DNA from 2 places in the Kribbella sp. NPDC003505 genome. Region 1 is predicted to be linked to the other one. Evidence: riboswitches for the same ligand, from Rfam matches in the RefSeq annotation. Region 1 holds a riboswitch; the other holds the start of a gene.

The links. A riboswitch is a leader RNA that binds a small molecule or an ion and turns the genes downstream of it on or off. The one in region 1 is predicted to bind cobalamin.
Region 2: linked by a shared signal. The riboswitch ahead of ABZX12_RS31815 (ribonucleoside-diphosphate reductase subunit alpha) and the one ahead of cobN (cobaltochelatase subunit CobN) in region 1 are both predicted to bind cobalamin.

The regions. Positions count from the first base shown of each region.
Region 1 is NZ_JBEXNA010000002.1:366,360-373,361, reverse strand. It holds gene cobN (cobaltochelatase subunit CobN) at 1-3,578, opposite strand, end outside; cobalamin riboswitch at 3,611-3,739, opposite strand; gene ABZX12_RS06165 (hypothetical protein) at 3,879-4,223, shown strand; gene ABZX12_RS06160 (DUF3500 domain-containing protein) at 4,227-5,195, opposite strand; gene ABZX12_RS06155 (phosphoglycerate mutase family protein) at 5,186-5,866, opposite strand; gene ABZX12_RS06150 (cobalamin biosynthesis protein) at 5,857-6,777, opposite strand; gene ABZX12_RS06145 (serine hydrolase) at 6,854-7,002, shown strand, end outside.
Region 2 is NZ_JBEXNA010000011.1:87,713-94,714, reverse strand. It holds gene ABZX12_RS31835 (class I SAM-dependent methyltransferase) at 1-393, opposite strand, end outside; gene ABZX12_RS31830 (class I SAM-dependent methyltransferase) at 390-1,211, opposite strand; gene ABZX12_RS31825 (Fic family protein) at 1,300-2,565, shown strand; gene ABZX12_RS31820 (DinB family protein) at 2,635-3,216, shown strand; cobalamin riboswitch at 3,277-3,445, shown strand; gene ABZX12_RS31815 (ribonucleoside-diphosphate reductase subunit alpha) at 3,578-6,391, shown strand; gene ABZX12_RS31810 (ribonucleotide-diphosphate reductase subunit beta) at 6,352-7,002, shown strand, end outside.

The DNA of each region.
Region 1 (7,002 bases):
GCGATGCCGTGCCGCGCCCACGGGTTCGACGTCCGGAAGAACTCGGCCATCTCCGCATCGGCGACGTACTGCGTGGTCAGCGACTCGTACATCCAGTCGTCGACCACACCCGCGGTCGCGTCGTACCCGAACAGGTAGTCGACCGTCGCGGCCATCTCGAACGCGCCCTTGTACCCGTGCCGCCGCATCGCGGCCATCCACCGCGGGTTCACCACGCGGGCCCGGAAGACCCGCTTGGCCTCCTCCTCGAGCGTCCGGGTCTTCACCTGTGCGGGGACCGCGGAGTCGCCGACGTACGCCTTCGGGTTGGCGCCGGTGAGGTGCCGGACCATCGCGATCATGCCGCCGTGGTACTGGAAGTAGTCGTCGGAGTCCATGATGTCGTGCTCGCGGGTGTCCGCGTTCTTCGCCGCCACCTGGATCCGGGCGTAGGCGCGCTCCATCGAGCCGCGGGCCTCGGCGCCGTCCAGGTCCTTGCCGTACGCGTACCCGCCCCACACCGCGTACACCTCGGCCAGCTCGGCGTCGGTGCGCCAGTTCCGGGCGTCGACGAGCGGGAGCAGGCCGGCGCCGTACGACCCGGGCTTGGAGCCGAACACGCGGGCCGTCGCCTGCCGTACGTCGTTGCCGGCCGCAACGTCGGTGTCCACGTGCGCCTTGAGGAAGTTGTCCGCCGGCGACTCGTCGAGGGCGGCGACCGTACGGACCGCCTCGTCGAGCAGCGCGACGACATGCGGGAAGGCGTCCCGGAAGAAGCCGGAGATCCGGATCGTCACGTCGATCCGCGGGCGGCCGAGCTCCTCCGGGCCGACCACCTCGAAACTCGTGACGCGGCGGGAGGCGTCGTCCCAGACCGGCCGGCAGCCGAGCAGCCAGAGCACCTCGGCGAGGTCGTCGCCCTGCGTGCGCATCGCCGACGTACCCCAGACGGTGAGGCCCACGGACCGCGGCCATTCCCCGGTCTCGGCCCGGTGTCGCGCCAGCAGCGAGTCGGCGAGCGCGACTCCGACGTCCCAGGCGTTCCGGCTCGGGATCGCCTTCGGGTCCACCGCGTAGAAGTTGCGTCCGGTCGGCAGCACGTTGACGAGCCCGCGAGTGGGCGACCCCGAAGGACCGGCCTCCACGAACCGCCCGTCCAAAGCCCGCAGCACGTTCCCCAGCTCGTCCGGCGTCCGAGCGAGCCGCGGCACAACTTCGGTCGCCGCAAAGGTCAGCGACGCCTCGACCTCGGGACAGTCCCGGGCCAGCACCTCGGCGACCACCACCGGAACCTTCGTCGCGTCCCAGCTCAATGTCTCCATCCCGAGTACCAGCTTCCGGGCCACAGCCTCCAGGATGTCGACGCCGTCGGCCCCGGTCACCGCCGGCAGGTCCGCGAGGGTGGCCAGATCGGTCAGGTCGGCCGCCGGCCCCGGGTTGGCCAGCAACTCGGCCTCGTCCACCCCGAACGCCGTCCCCAGAGCAGCCCGCAGCCCAGGAATCGAGTACGACCCGCCCCACAGCTGCCGAGCCCGCAGTACGGCGAGCACCAGGTTGACCCGCGCCTCACCCACCGGCGCACCACCCAGCACATGCAGCCCGTCGCGGATCTGCACGTCCTTGATCTCGCACAGATACCCGTCCAGATGCAGGACGAACTCGTCGAAGTCGTCGTCCTCCGGCTTCTCCGCGGTGTGCAGGTCGTGGTGCAGCTGCGCCGCCTGGATCAGCGTCCAGATCTGCGCCCGCAGCGTCGGCACCTTCTCCGGGTCGAGCGCCTGCACCGTCGCGTACTCGTCGAGCAGGTACTCCAGCTTCGCCATGTCGCCGTACGTCTCGGCCCGCGCCATCGGCGGCACCAGGTGGTCGACGACCGTCGCGTGCGCCCGCCGCTTCGCCTGCGTGCCCTCGCCGGGGTCGTTGACGATGAACGGGTAGATCATCGGCAGGTTCCCGAGCACGGCGTCCGGCGCGCAGTCGGCCGCCATCCCGATGCCCTTGCCCGGCAGCCATTCCAGCGTGCCGTGCTTGCCCAGATGGACGACGGCCTGCGCACCGAAACCGCCGTCGCCGGGTGATGCCTCCAGCCAGCGGTACGCCGCGAGGTAGTGGTGCGACGGCGCCATGTCCGGGTCGTGGTAGATCGCCACCGGGTTCTCGCCGAAGCCGCGCGGCGGCTGGATCATCAGCACGACGTTCCCGAACCGCAACGCCGCCAGCGCGATCGCCGGCTCGTCGCCGGACGTGTCGACGTACAACTCCCCCGGCGCCTCGCCCCACGCCTCGGTCATTGCCGTCCGCAACGACTCCGGGATCCGCCCGAACCAGCGGGCATAGGTGGACAGCGGAACCTTGGCGACCGCGTTGGCCAGCTGCTCGTCGGTCAGCCAGTCGACGTCGTGACCGCCGGCGGCGATCAACTGGTGGATCAGGCCGTCGCCCTCCAGTTGGCTGACGTCGAGGTCGCCCAGGTCGTACCCGGCCTCCTGCAGCCGGCCCAGCAGCACGACCGCCGACGCCGGCGTGTCCAGACCGACCGCGTTCCCGATCCGGGCGTGCTTGGTCGGGTACGACGACAGCACCAGCGCGATCCGCTTCTCGGCCGCCGGAACGTGCCGCAGCCGGGCGTGCGCGACCGCGATCCCGGCCAGCCGCGCGCACCGCTCCGGGTCCGGCGCGTACCGGGCCAGCCCGTCGGCGTCGTACGACTTGAACGAGAACGGGATCGTGATCAACCGCCCGTCGAACTCCGGGATCGCCACCTGCGTCGCCGCGTCCAGCGGGCTGACGGCCGCGTCGCTGTCCACCCACTGCTCGCGGGTCGAGGTCAGCGCGAGGCCCTGGAGCAACGGGATGTCGAGCGACGCCAGCGCGCCGGCGTCCCACGCGTCGTCCGCACCACCCGCGCTCGCGTTCGCCGCGGCGGATCCGCCGGCCGCGAGCAGCGTCGTCACGAGGACGTCGCACTTGCGCAGCAACGCGAACAACCCGGCGTTGTCGGGCGACGTCGGGTCGAGCCCGCGCAGCGTCCCGCAGTACACGGGCAGCGGCTGGGCGCCGGCCTCGTCGACCGCGGCCGCGAGCGCATCGACGAAGGCGGTGTTCCCGGAGATCTCGTGCGCCCGGTAGTACACGATGCCGACGACCGGGCGGTCGTCCTCGACGTACGTCCCCCGGACGCCGTACGCCGGAAGCGCGCGCGGCGGCTCGAACTCGTCGCCGGTCAGCAGCAGCGTGTCCCGCAGGAAGCCGGCCAGGTTGCGGAGGTTGTCCGCGCCGCCCTCGCGAAGGTAGGCCAGCGCCTCGGTGACCGCACCGGCCGGCACAGTCGACAGCGACATCAGCTCCGCGTCCGGCGCGGCCTCACCGCTGACCACCACCGTGGGCTTCCCCGAGGCGAGCACCGCGTCGAGCCCGTCCTCCCACGCCCGCCGCCCGCCCAGCAGCCGCACCACAACCACATCAGCGGCGCCGAGCAGCGGACCCAGTTCGGTGAGCCCCAGCCTGGCCGGGTTGGCGACCTTCCAGCCGGCACCCGCCTCAGCTGCGGCCAGCAGATCGGTGTCAGCGGTCGAAAGCAGCAGAAGATTCGCAGCCACGAGCACAGTCCTTCCCGGGATGTCCACGTCCCGACCGGAGGTACGACGGCGGCAGTTCCTGACTCCCCCCAGAACGCGGGGTCACAGTGGCGGGACCGTCCCGGACTCACACCGGGTTCCTGCAGATGCCGTCGAATGACGCCGCGACTCTATCCGACCCAGCTCGGTCTGTGGGTCTGAGAGGATGCGGTCCAGATCACCTCGCGAAAGCGGCCACCGATGACCTCCTGGCGTAACACTGCCTCTGCCGAGGCACAGCAAACGCTCGACGACCTGTTCGACACCGCCGTCCGACTGGCGGTGGAGCACCTGGTCAAGCGCGGCGGCTTTCTGCCGTTCGCCGTCAGCGCGGCAGACGGTGAGCCGATCTCGATCGAGATGCTCGGCGAGAAGGCCGACGCACGCCGGACGATCGACTTGCTCTGGGACAGTCTGCGGGCGAGGCGGGACGATCTGGTGGCGGCTGCGGTGGTCGCGGATGTGCGGCTCGGCGGCGATGGGTGGCCCGACGGCATTCAGGTGGAGGCCGAGCACCGGGACGGGATCGTGTTGAGCATCGTCGCGCCGTACCGTCGGCGGCGCCTTCGGCGCGACGTTGAACTCGAGGAGTTCGGTCTCGCCGAAGGTCAGCGCCGGCTTTGGTGAGCTCTATCTGTGCATCGCGTAGTGGGCGGCCAGGAGGTCGGTGCCCCAGTCGTTGCGGAAGTCACGCCAGACGGAGTGGATGTGGTTGGCGTTGTCCTGGGTGTTGTCGTACTCGGCGAGGAACGTCGGGCCGGCGATCGAGTAGTAGTGGCGGTGGCCGGAGCCGGGCTGGGTTTCGCCGGCCCAGGCGAACGTCAGGCGCTCGATGCCGTGCTGGGTGATGTCCTGCCAGGTCTGCAGCCCGATCGGCCCGGCGGCGCGGCCGACGTACTGCCCGATCAGGAGGCTGAGGAGCTGGCGCTGATCCTCGGTCATGTCGCCGTACGCGAGGCCCCGGTGCAGGAGTGACGGGTCGGCCACCGGGTCGTGGCGGGTCAGGATGTCGTCGGGCGCGTCCGGTGAGACCAGCGCGACGTCCAGCTGCCCCGGCTCCAGCGCGTGCAGCAGCTGGAAGCCCAGGTCCTGCTCCGCGGCCAGGAACCGCCGCCCGGCCTGCGGTCCGGTGAGGACCTCGGCCGGGTTCGAGCCGAGGAACTGCGGTGTGAACGCGACCGCTCCGTCGACGAGCGTGACGTGCAGTGCCAGGTGGTGCCCGTTCAGCCGCCAGGCCCACGGGTCGGTGCCGTTCGGGTCACCGAGCACGCGCAGGAAGTACCGGTCGGCGACCGTCGCCCCTTCCCATTCCCCCGACGGCGGCAGGTCCGGCAGGCCGCGGACGATGACCTCGGCGTCCAGAACCGCCCAGACGTCGGCCGTACCGCGCTCGCTGCACCCGGTCGCGACCAGCCGCTCCACGAGCTTCTGCTGCGCCGGCGTCAGCTCGGTCAGGGCAAGGCCCGGCACAGGTCCCGGCAGGTACGTCCACTGCTGGTGGTCCGGGGTGTCGAAGGGTGCGCGGATCTTGTCGAGCTGAGCCGGCGTGAGGCTCGCCAGCAGCTCGAGAACCGTGTCCCGCGTCTGCGCTACAACCATGCCGATCGCTCCCGTTCCGTCGGTTCGTAGGTGGTCCACTGTTCGAACGGCCGGTCCAGCTTGTACCGGAAATCGGGCTGCCGCAGCAGGACGCGTGTTTCGGCGTTCCCCGGGTTCCGCAGCGACTCGAAGAACCGCACGGACCAATGGAACCACCGCATGCAGAACAGCCGCATGGTCAGGCCGTGCGAGACCAGCAGCACGTTGCGCGGGGCGTCCGAGCTCTCGAAGTCGCGGTGCATGGTCTCCAGGAACGTCGACACCCGGTCGTACACGTCCGACCCCGACTCACCGTGGGTGAACCGGTAGAAGAAGTGCCCGAACGAGTCGCGGAGCTTCTCCTGCCGCTCGATGTCCTCGGTGTCCTGCAGGTTCGCCCAGTCCTGCTCCCGCAGCCGCGGCTCCTCCCGCGGCAGCTCGATCAGGTCGTCCAGCCCGAGCGAGTCCAGCGTCTGCCGGGCGCGCAGGTACGGCGAGACGTACACGCGGACCGGCTCGTTCTCGAACAGCTCCCGCAGCTCCCGCCCCGCTTTGGCGGCCTGTTCATGGCCAACCGGGGTCAACGGGACCGCATGGTCGGGGGTCCGCTCGTAGACCGTCTTGTCCAGGTTCGCCTCGGACTCGCCGTGCCGGATCAACGCGATCCGCACCGGCCGGCGGCTCAGATCCATCGCTTCCCCTTCCCGAGGACGGCCGCCACCCCCACGGCGGCGATCCCGACCCGCCGCGCGAGTTCCGCCGTACGGCGCACGTCGGCGACCGTCGGCGCCGGGCCGTCACCCAGTGTGCCGCGATCCTCCTGGTAGCTGCCGTAGCTGTTCGTACCGCCCAGCGTGAGACCGAGCGCTCCGGCGAACGCGGCCTCGACCGGCCCGGCGTTCGGGCTCGGATGCTTCGGCGCGTCCCGGCGCCACACGGCGACGGTTTCGCGGGGGCGGCCGGATGCGAGCCCGGTCAGCAGCGCGCAGACCCGCGCCGGCAACAGGTTGACGAGGTCATCCAGCCGCGCCGACGCCCAGCCGAAGTCCTCGTACCTGGGTGAGCGATACCCGACCATCGCGTCCAACGTGTTCACAGCCCGATACCCGAGCAGACCGGGTACCCCCAGCAACCCGCCCCACAGCAGCGGCGCCACGCAAGCGTCGGAGGTGTTCTCCGCGACCGACTCCACCGTCGCGCGGGCCAAGTCGTCGGCCTCCAGGTCGGTCGCGTCGCGCGCACACAGGTGGCTGAGGCGATCCCGCGCACCTGGAATGTCCTTCTCCTCCAGCAGCTCGGCCATCGCCTCGGCCTCACGCTCCAGACTGCGAGCGCCCAGCACAGCCCAGGTGGCAGCGGCCGTAACCGCGGTATGAAGCACCGAATGCCGACGGCAGGCGTGCTCAACCGCAACCCCCAGCGCCGCGGTCGCACCGACCAGCACGGCCGTGTACCCGGCCCCCCGGCGCCGGGAGTCGCGGTACATCTGCTGCTCCAGCCAACCGGCAGTCCGGCCAAACCCAGCAACCGGGTGATACCGCCGAGGATCCCCAAGCACCCGATCAGCAGCAAACCCCAGCACAACACCCAAAGCCCGCGACACCCTCGGCAGTCTGCCACGGCACACAGCCGGGTTGTCCGTGACATGCGCGGTCCTTGGTTGTGATTGGGTGAGCGGCATGGGAATCGCGGAGCTGCTCCGGCAGGTCGACGGGAGCGGGGAGTTCGGGGTCTGGCTCGGCCGGCTGGACGGTACACCGGTGTTCGTGCACGAGGCGGAGCGGGCGCACTACTCCGCGAGCACGATGAAGCTGCCGGTGGCGATGGC
Region 2 (7,002 bases), on a different contig from region 1:
CCGGACAATCTCCCGCAGCGCCTGATCGAGATCCTCGTCCGCCACGTGCAGCAAGGTGCTCATCGTCCAGCCGGCGTCGAACGTCGCGTCGCCGAACGGCAGGTCGAGGACCGACGCGGCCTCCGCGTGCAGGCCGAGCTCGCGGCAGGCCTCGACGCTCGCCGGCGACAGGTCGACGCCGGTGTAGGTGAAACCGGCCGCCGCGATCGCCTCGCCGTCGCGGCCGGGGCCGCAGCCGAGCTCGAGCACGGTGTCGCGGCCTTCGGCGCGGAGCTGGTCGAGGTACGCCGTACGGCGGGCGACTCGCGGCTCGGGCAGCTCCCGGCCGACGCGGGCCTGGATCTCTCCGGTGTAGTAGGCGATCAGGTCCTGTTCACGGTCCGCGCGGCTCATCGGATCGCCTTCAGCGCGAAGAACAGTGGGATGCGGGGCGCATCGTCCGGCAGGCGCCACCAGCCGTCCGGGGTCTGCCGCATCGCCGCCCAGCGGGGCCAGGGCAGGACGTCGGACTCGCGCAACCCGGTGACCTGAAAGCCTGTGGAGGCGAGCGTGGTGACGATCTCGCCGAGGCCGTGCCGCCACTCGTAGCTGGTCTGGCGGCCGGGCACCTCGTCACCGGTGTAGGTGACGGTGGAGTCGTGCGCGATCGGGCCGCGCCCCTCCAGGTAGTCGGCCCGGAGCACCAACTCGTCGGACTCGCCCGGGAGCGAGACCTCGCGGAGCGCGTTGAGCAGCGGATGGAACTCGACGATGTAGAGGACGCCGCCGGGCTTGAGCAGATCGCGGACCACCTCGGCCCACTGCTTCAGGTCGGGCAGGTAGCACAGCGCGCCCTTGCCGGTGTACACGATGTCGAACTGCCGGCCATCGAGCGCGCGCACGGCGTCGTACACGTCGGCGTGCACGTAGTCGACCTCGACGCCGGCTTCGCGCGCGATCTCCCGGGCCGCTTCGAGCGACTTCTCCGACAGGTCGAGTCCGCTGGTGCGCGCACCCCGGCGCGCGAACTCGATCGTCTCGGTGCCCAGATGGCACTGCAGGTGCAGGACGCCGCGGCCGTCGAGCGGGCCGAGATCCTCCCACTCGTAGTCCGCGAACCAGAACTCCGCGGGCCGGTCGTAGAAATCGCTCGCCGCGTGCAGCGGGGCACGAGCGTTCCAGTCGGCCTCGTTGGCGGCCACCATCCGTTGCGTCTGCGCGTCCAGGGTCACAGGCAGAAGTGTGCCCACACCGGGGTCCAGTCGAGGTTGGTCTTCCACAGCCCTTGTTCAAGGTTTGCAGATAAGCTTGAATAAGGGTATGGCCCGGGTCGAGTTGCACCGCTGGCCCGGGCACCCCGACGGGTTCACCCGGGCGGAGCGCCTGGGCGGGTCGTACGAGCTGTACTTCCCGGATCCGCTGGCCGGGCGCGAGTTCGACCTGAGCGACGACGTCCTGGCGCTGCTCGAGGACGCCGCCGGCGACCTCGCTCGCCTCGACGCGACCGCCGCCGTGCTGACCAACAGCGAGGCGCTTGCGCGACTGCTGCTGCGCGCCGAGGCAGTCGGGTCGTCGCACATCGAAGGCCTTGTCGTCGGTGCGCGCCGGCTGCTGAAGGCCGACGTACTGCGGGACCGCGTGCACGACGTCACCGCCGAGGAGGTCCTCGGTGCGGTGGACGCGATGACGTGGGTGACCGAGTCCGTCCAGGCCGGCGACAAACTCGAGGTCGACCACCTGCTCGAGGCGCATCGCCGGCTGATGGCGCACTCGCCGAACCCGGAGTACGGCGGCGAGATCCGCTACCTGCAGAACTGGATCGGCGGCCGCTCCCCCGCCGAGGCGTACTACGTGCCGCCGCCGGCTCAGCTGATCCCGGACCTGCTCGCGGACCTGATGACGTTCGTGCGCGAGTCGTCGCTGCCGGTGCTGGCCAAGACCGCGATCGCGCACGCGCAGTTCGAGACGATCCACCCGTTCGCCGACGGTAACGGCCGCACCGGCCGCGCGCTGATCCACCTGATCCTGCGCGCCGACGGGCTGGTCACGCGCACCGTGCCGCCGGTCTCGCTCGCACTCGCCACGCACGCCGCCGAGTACGTCGACACCCTGACCGCATTCCGGTACGTCGGACGCGCGACGACCGCGAAGGCCCGCGCGGCCGCGAACCCGTGGTTGCGGATGTTCGCGACCGCCTGCACGCACGCGACCGCCGAGGCCGCGCGCTTCGAGCAGACCGCCGCCGACCTGAAAGCTGCCTGGCGGGAGCGTGCGGCCCCGGTGCGGGCCGGCTCCGCGGCCGAGTTGCTGATCGAGGCGCTGCCGGCCGCGCCCGTCCTGACGCTCGCCGCCGCGGCCCAGCTCATCGACCGCTCGCAACAGGCCGCGAACCAGGGCCTGGCCCGGCTGGTCGAAGCGGGCATCCTGCGCGAGATCACGGACGGGCGCCGCAACCGCGTCTACGAGGCGCCGGAGCTGATCGACGCCTTCACGCTGCTGGAGCGCCGGTTCGCGAGCCCAGCCGCGGACACCCGGATCGAGCGGCCTAGCAGACCGGTCCCGTCGAGGCCAGGACCGACACACTAGGTGGTTTGACTTTCCGGTCGCGATCGAGCAAGAATTCGAACACATGTTCGATCGTACAGGGGAGTTGTGATGCCGGAGGCGTTCGACTGGGACATCCTGCACCGGCCGTCGGCGATGGCGATGGTCCGCGGACAGCTCGGCTTCAGCTGGATGGTGCTGTCCGGACGACTCGCCCAACTGACCGACGAGCAGTACTTCTGGCGACCGAGCAGTGCGGCGCTCACCGTCGTCCGGCGGCATTACGCGGGTCAGTTTCGCGCGCTCGGCTCCGGCGAGTGGGTGGCGCAATGGCCGGCCGAGCCGGACCATCGCGGGCCGCGGACGATCGCGTGGCTGATCGCGCACCTGACCGAGATGTTCTTCGAGCGGTGGGAGTGGACGTTCGGCGAGCGCCGGCAGGGGCGTGACGACATCACCCTGCACGGCAACGCCCGGGACGCGGTGGCCTGGCTGACCTACTGGGTCGAGGCCTGGCAGGACGCGATCGCCGCCCTCGACGAGGACGAGGCGATGACCGTCGGCCTCAGCCAGGCGAACGAGCTGGACGCGTCCGAGCCGTTCGGCCACGTCGTCCTCCGGCTGAACCGTGAGCTGATCCATCACGGCTCCGAGATCATGACTCTGCAGGACCTCTACGCGGTCGCGGCGTGAGAACCACAACATGTGCGACACGCGGCGTGGCGCTACCACAAGATCTAGCGAGCTCCGCCTAGCATCACTACTGCTGGTGGTTCGAGGCGAGCAACACCACAAGATGTTGATCGTCTCGAGGCAACAGGGGAATCCGGTGCAAATCCGGAGCTGCCCCGCAACGGTGAGCGGACACGCTGTCGCACGGTGCCCGCGAGTCCGGATACCTGCCACCGGCGCGTGCACCGCCGGTGCACGCGGTCCGAGATCTCGCGGGTGGGTCGCAGGGCGTGACGGCAGTGTTCCCGGCCGGTGCTGCCGGTCCTGTCGTGCGTCCGCTCGCGTGGTCCCGGGTCTTCGAACTCTCCTGGAGCACACACCTGTGACCATTGCTTCCTCATCGGCTGCGGCCACCGCAGACCTCCGGACGGAGCTCACCGTGGTCCGCCGCGACGGCAGCAGCACGCCGTTCGACGCCACCAAGATCTCCGTCGCCATGACCAAGGCCTTCCTCGCCGTCGAGGGCTCCGACGCCGGCGCCACGCACCGGGTCCGCGATCTGGTGACCGACCTGACCGGCCGGGTTGTCACCGCCCTGACCAGCCGCGGCGCGAGCGCCCGCAGCGTGCAGGTCGAAGACATCCAGGACCAGGTCGAGCTGGCGTTGATGCGCGCCGGCGAGCACCAGGTCGCCCGCGCCTACGTCCTGTATCGCGAGGAGCGGACCAAGGCCCGGACTCCCGCCGACGCGGCGGGGGTCACCGAGCCGCCGCCGCTCACCGTCCGCGCGGCCGACGGCAGCCGGACCACGCTGGATGTCGACCGGCTCCGGGTGGTTGTCGCCGAGGCCGCCGCCGGACTCGACGCCGTCGACCCCGAGAAGATCCTGAACGAGACGCTCGGCGCCTGCTACGACGGCATCGCCGAGCACGAGGTCGAGCTCGCCCTCGTGATGGCCGCCCGGGCGTCTGTCGAGACCGAGCCGCAGTACAGCTACGCCGCGTCCCGCCTGCTGCTCGACCAGATCCGCCGCGAGGCGCTCGGCCGCGTCCACGGCGAGCCCCGCCAAGCCAGCCAGGCCGACATGACCACCGCGTACGCCGACTACTTCCCGCGCTACCTCCAGGTGGGCATCGACGCCGGGCAGCTCGACCCCGAGCTCGGTCGCTTCGACCTCGAGCGGCTCGCGGCGGCGATCAGGCCCGACGCCGATCTGACCTTCACCTTCCTCAGCCTGCAGACCCTGTACGACCGGTACCTGCTGCACCTCGGCAAGGTGCGGTACGAGCTGCCGCAGGCGTTCTTCCTCCGGGTCGCGATGGGGATGGCGCTGCGCGAGGACGACCGCGAAGCGCGGGCAATCGAGTTCTACGAACTGCTCAGCTCGTTCCGCTTCATGTCTTCCACGCCGACCCTGTTCAACTCCGGCACTACCCGGCCCCAGTTGTCGTCCTGCTTCCTCACCACGGTTGACGACGACCTGTCCGGCATCTTCACCGGCATCCGCAACAACGCCCTCCTCGCGAAGTACTCCGGCGGCCTCGGCAACGACTGGACTCCGGTCCGCGGCATCGGCGCCCACATCCGCGGCACCAACGGCGAGTCCCAGGGCGTCGTCCCGTTCCTGAAGGTCGCGAACGACACCGCTGTCGCGGTCAATCAGGGTGGCCGGCGCAAGGGCGCGGTGTGTGCGTATCTGGAGACGTGGCACATCGATGTCGAGGAGTTTCTCGAGCTGCGGAAGAACACCGGGGACGAGCGGCGGCGGACGCATGACATGAACACGGCCAACTGGGTGCCGGATCTGTTCATGCAGCGGGTCGAGGCCGGCGGCGAGTGGACGTTGTTCTCGCCGGACGAGGTGCCGGACCTGCACGATCTGTACGGCGCGGCGTTCGCCGCGGCCTACGTGCGCTACGAGGAGGCCGCGGACCGCGGCGAGATCCGGGTGTTCAAGCGGGTCAAGGCGGTCGACCTGTGGCGGCGGATGCTGACCGTGCTGTTCGAGACCGGGCACCCGTGGATCACCTTCAAGGACGCCTGCAACCTGCGCTCGCCACAGCAGCACGACGGCGTCGTCCACTCGTCGAACCTGTGCACCGAGATCACCCTCAACACCACTGTCGACGAGACCGCGGTCTGCAACCTCGGCTCGGTCAACCTGGTCGCTCATCTCACCGAGGACGGGCTCGACGCCGACCTGCTGCGGGACACCGTGAAGACCGCGGTGCGGATGCTCGACAACGTCATCGACGTGAACTTCTACACCACCCCGGAAGCGGAGCGCGCCAACCAGCGGCACCGCCCGGTCGGCCTCGGTCTGATGGGATTCGCCGACGCCCTGTTCACGCTGCGCATTCCGTACGCCTCGGACGCGGCGGTCGAGTTTGCCGACCGGTCGATGGAACAGATCAGCTACCACGCGATCGAGGCCTCGAGTGAGCTGGCCGCCGAGCGCGGCCGCTACTCGTCGTACGACGGATCGCTGTGGAGCCTCGGGATCCTGCCGATCGACTCGCTCGACCTGCTGCACACCGCCCGCGACGGCGACGTGATCATCGACCGCAGCACACAGCTGGACTGGGAGGCCCTGCGTGCGAAGGTGCTCCGCGACGGCCTGCGCAACTCCAACGTCATGGCGATCGCGCCGACCGCGACGATCTCCAACATCTGCGGCGTGAGCCAGTCGATCGAGCCGACGTACAGCAACCTGTTCGTGAAGTCGAACATGTCCGGTGAGTTCACCGTCGCGAACCTGTACCTGGTCGCCGATCTGAAGGCCCGCGGGCTGTGGGACCAGGTGATGGTGTCGGACCTGAAGTACCACGACGGCGTGCTCGCCCGGATCGAGCGGATCCCTGCGGACCTGCGCGAGCTGTACGCGACAGCGTTCGAGATCGAGCCGCACTGGCTGGTGAAGGCGGCGTCGCGGCGGCAGAAGTGGATCGACCAGGCGCAGTCGCTGAACCTCTACATGGCGCAACCGTCGGGCCGCGCGCTCGACGAGCTTTACCGGTCAGCTTGGCGCTATGGACTCAAGACGACTTATTACCTGCGTTCCCAGTCAGCGACCCACGTGGAGAAGTCCACCCTGCAAGGCACCGACGGCCGGCTGAACGCCGTACCGGTGGCACTCCCTGAACCCACCGGAGCGGTCTGCTCCCTCGACGACCCGGATTGCGAGGCCTGCCAGTGAGCACCATCTCGGTTGGAGCGGCAAGGGTGGAAGTTGCCGACAAGGCGATGATCAACTCGCGCGCGGACGTCAACCAGTTGCTGCCGTTGAAGTACACGTGGGCCTGGGAGAAGTACCTTGCCGCCTGCAACAACCACTGGATGCCGACCGAGGTCTCCATGCAGGCCGACATCTCGCTCTGGAAGTCGAAGGACGGCCTGACCGAGGACGAGCGGCTGATGCTCAAGCGCAACCTGGGATTCTTCGCCACCGCCGAGTCCCTCGTGGCCAACAACATCGTGCTCGCGGTCTACCGCCAGCTGAGCAATCCCGAGTGCCGGCAGTACCTGCTCCGCCAGGCGTTCGAGGAGGCCGTGCACACGCACACCTTCCAGTACATCTGCACGTCACTCGGTCTCGACGAGGGTGAGCTGTTCAACATGTACCGGGAGGTCCCCTCGATCGCGGACAAGGACGCCTGGGCGCTGAAGTACACCCGGCATCTGGAGGATCCGGAGTTCCGCACTGGGACACCCGCGGCGGACACCGCGTTCCTGCGCGACCTGATCGCGTTCTACGTGGTGTTCGAGGGGATGTGGTTCTACACCGGGTTCGCGCAGATCCTGTCGCTC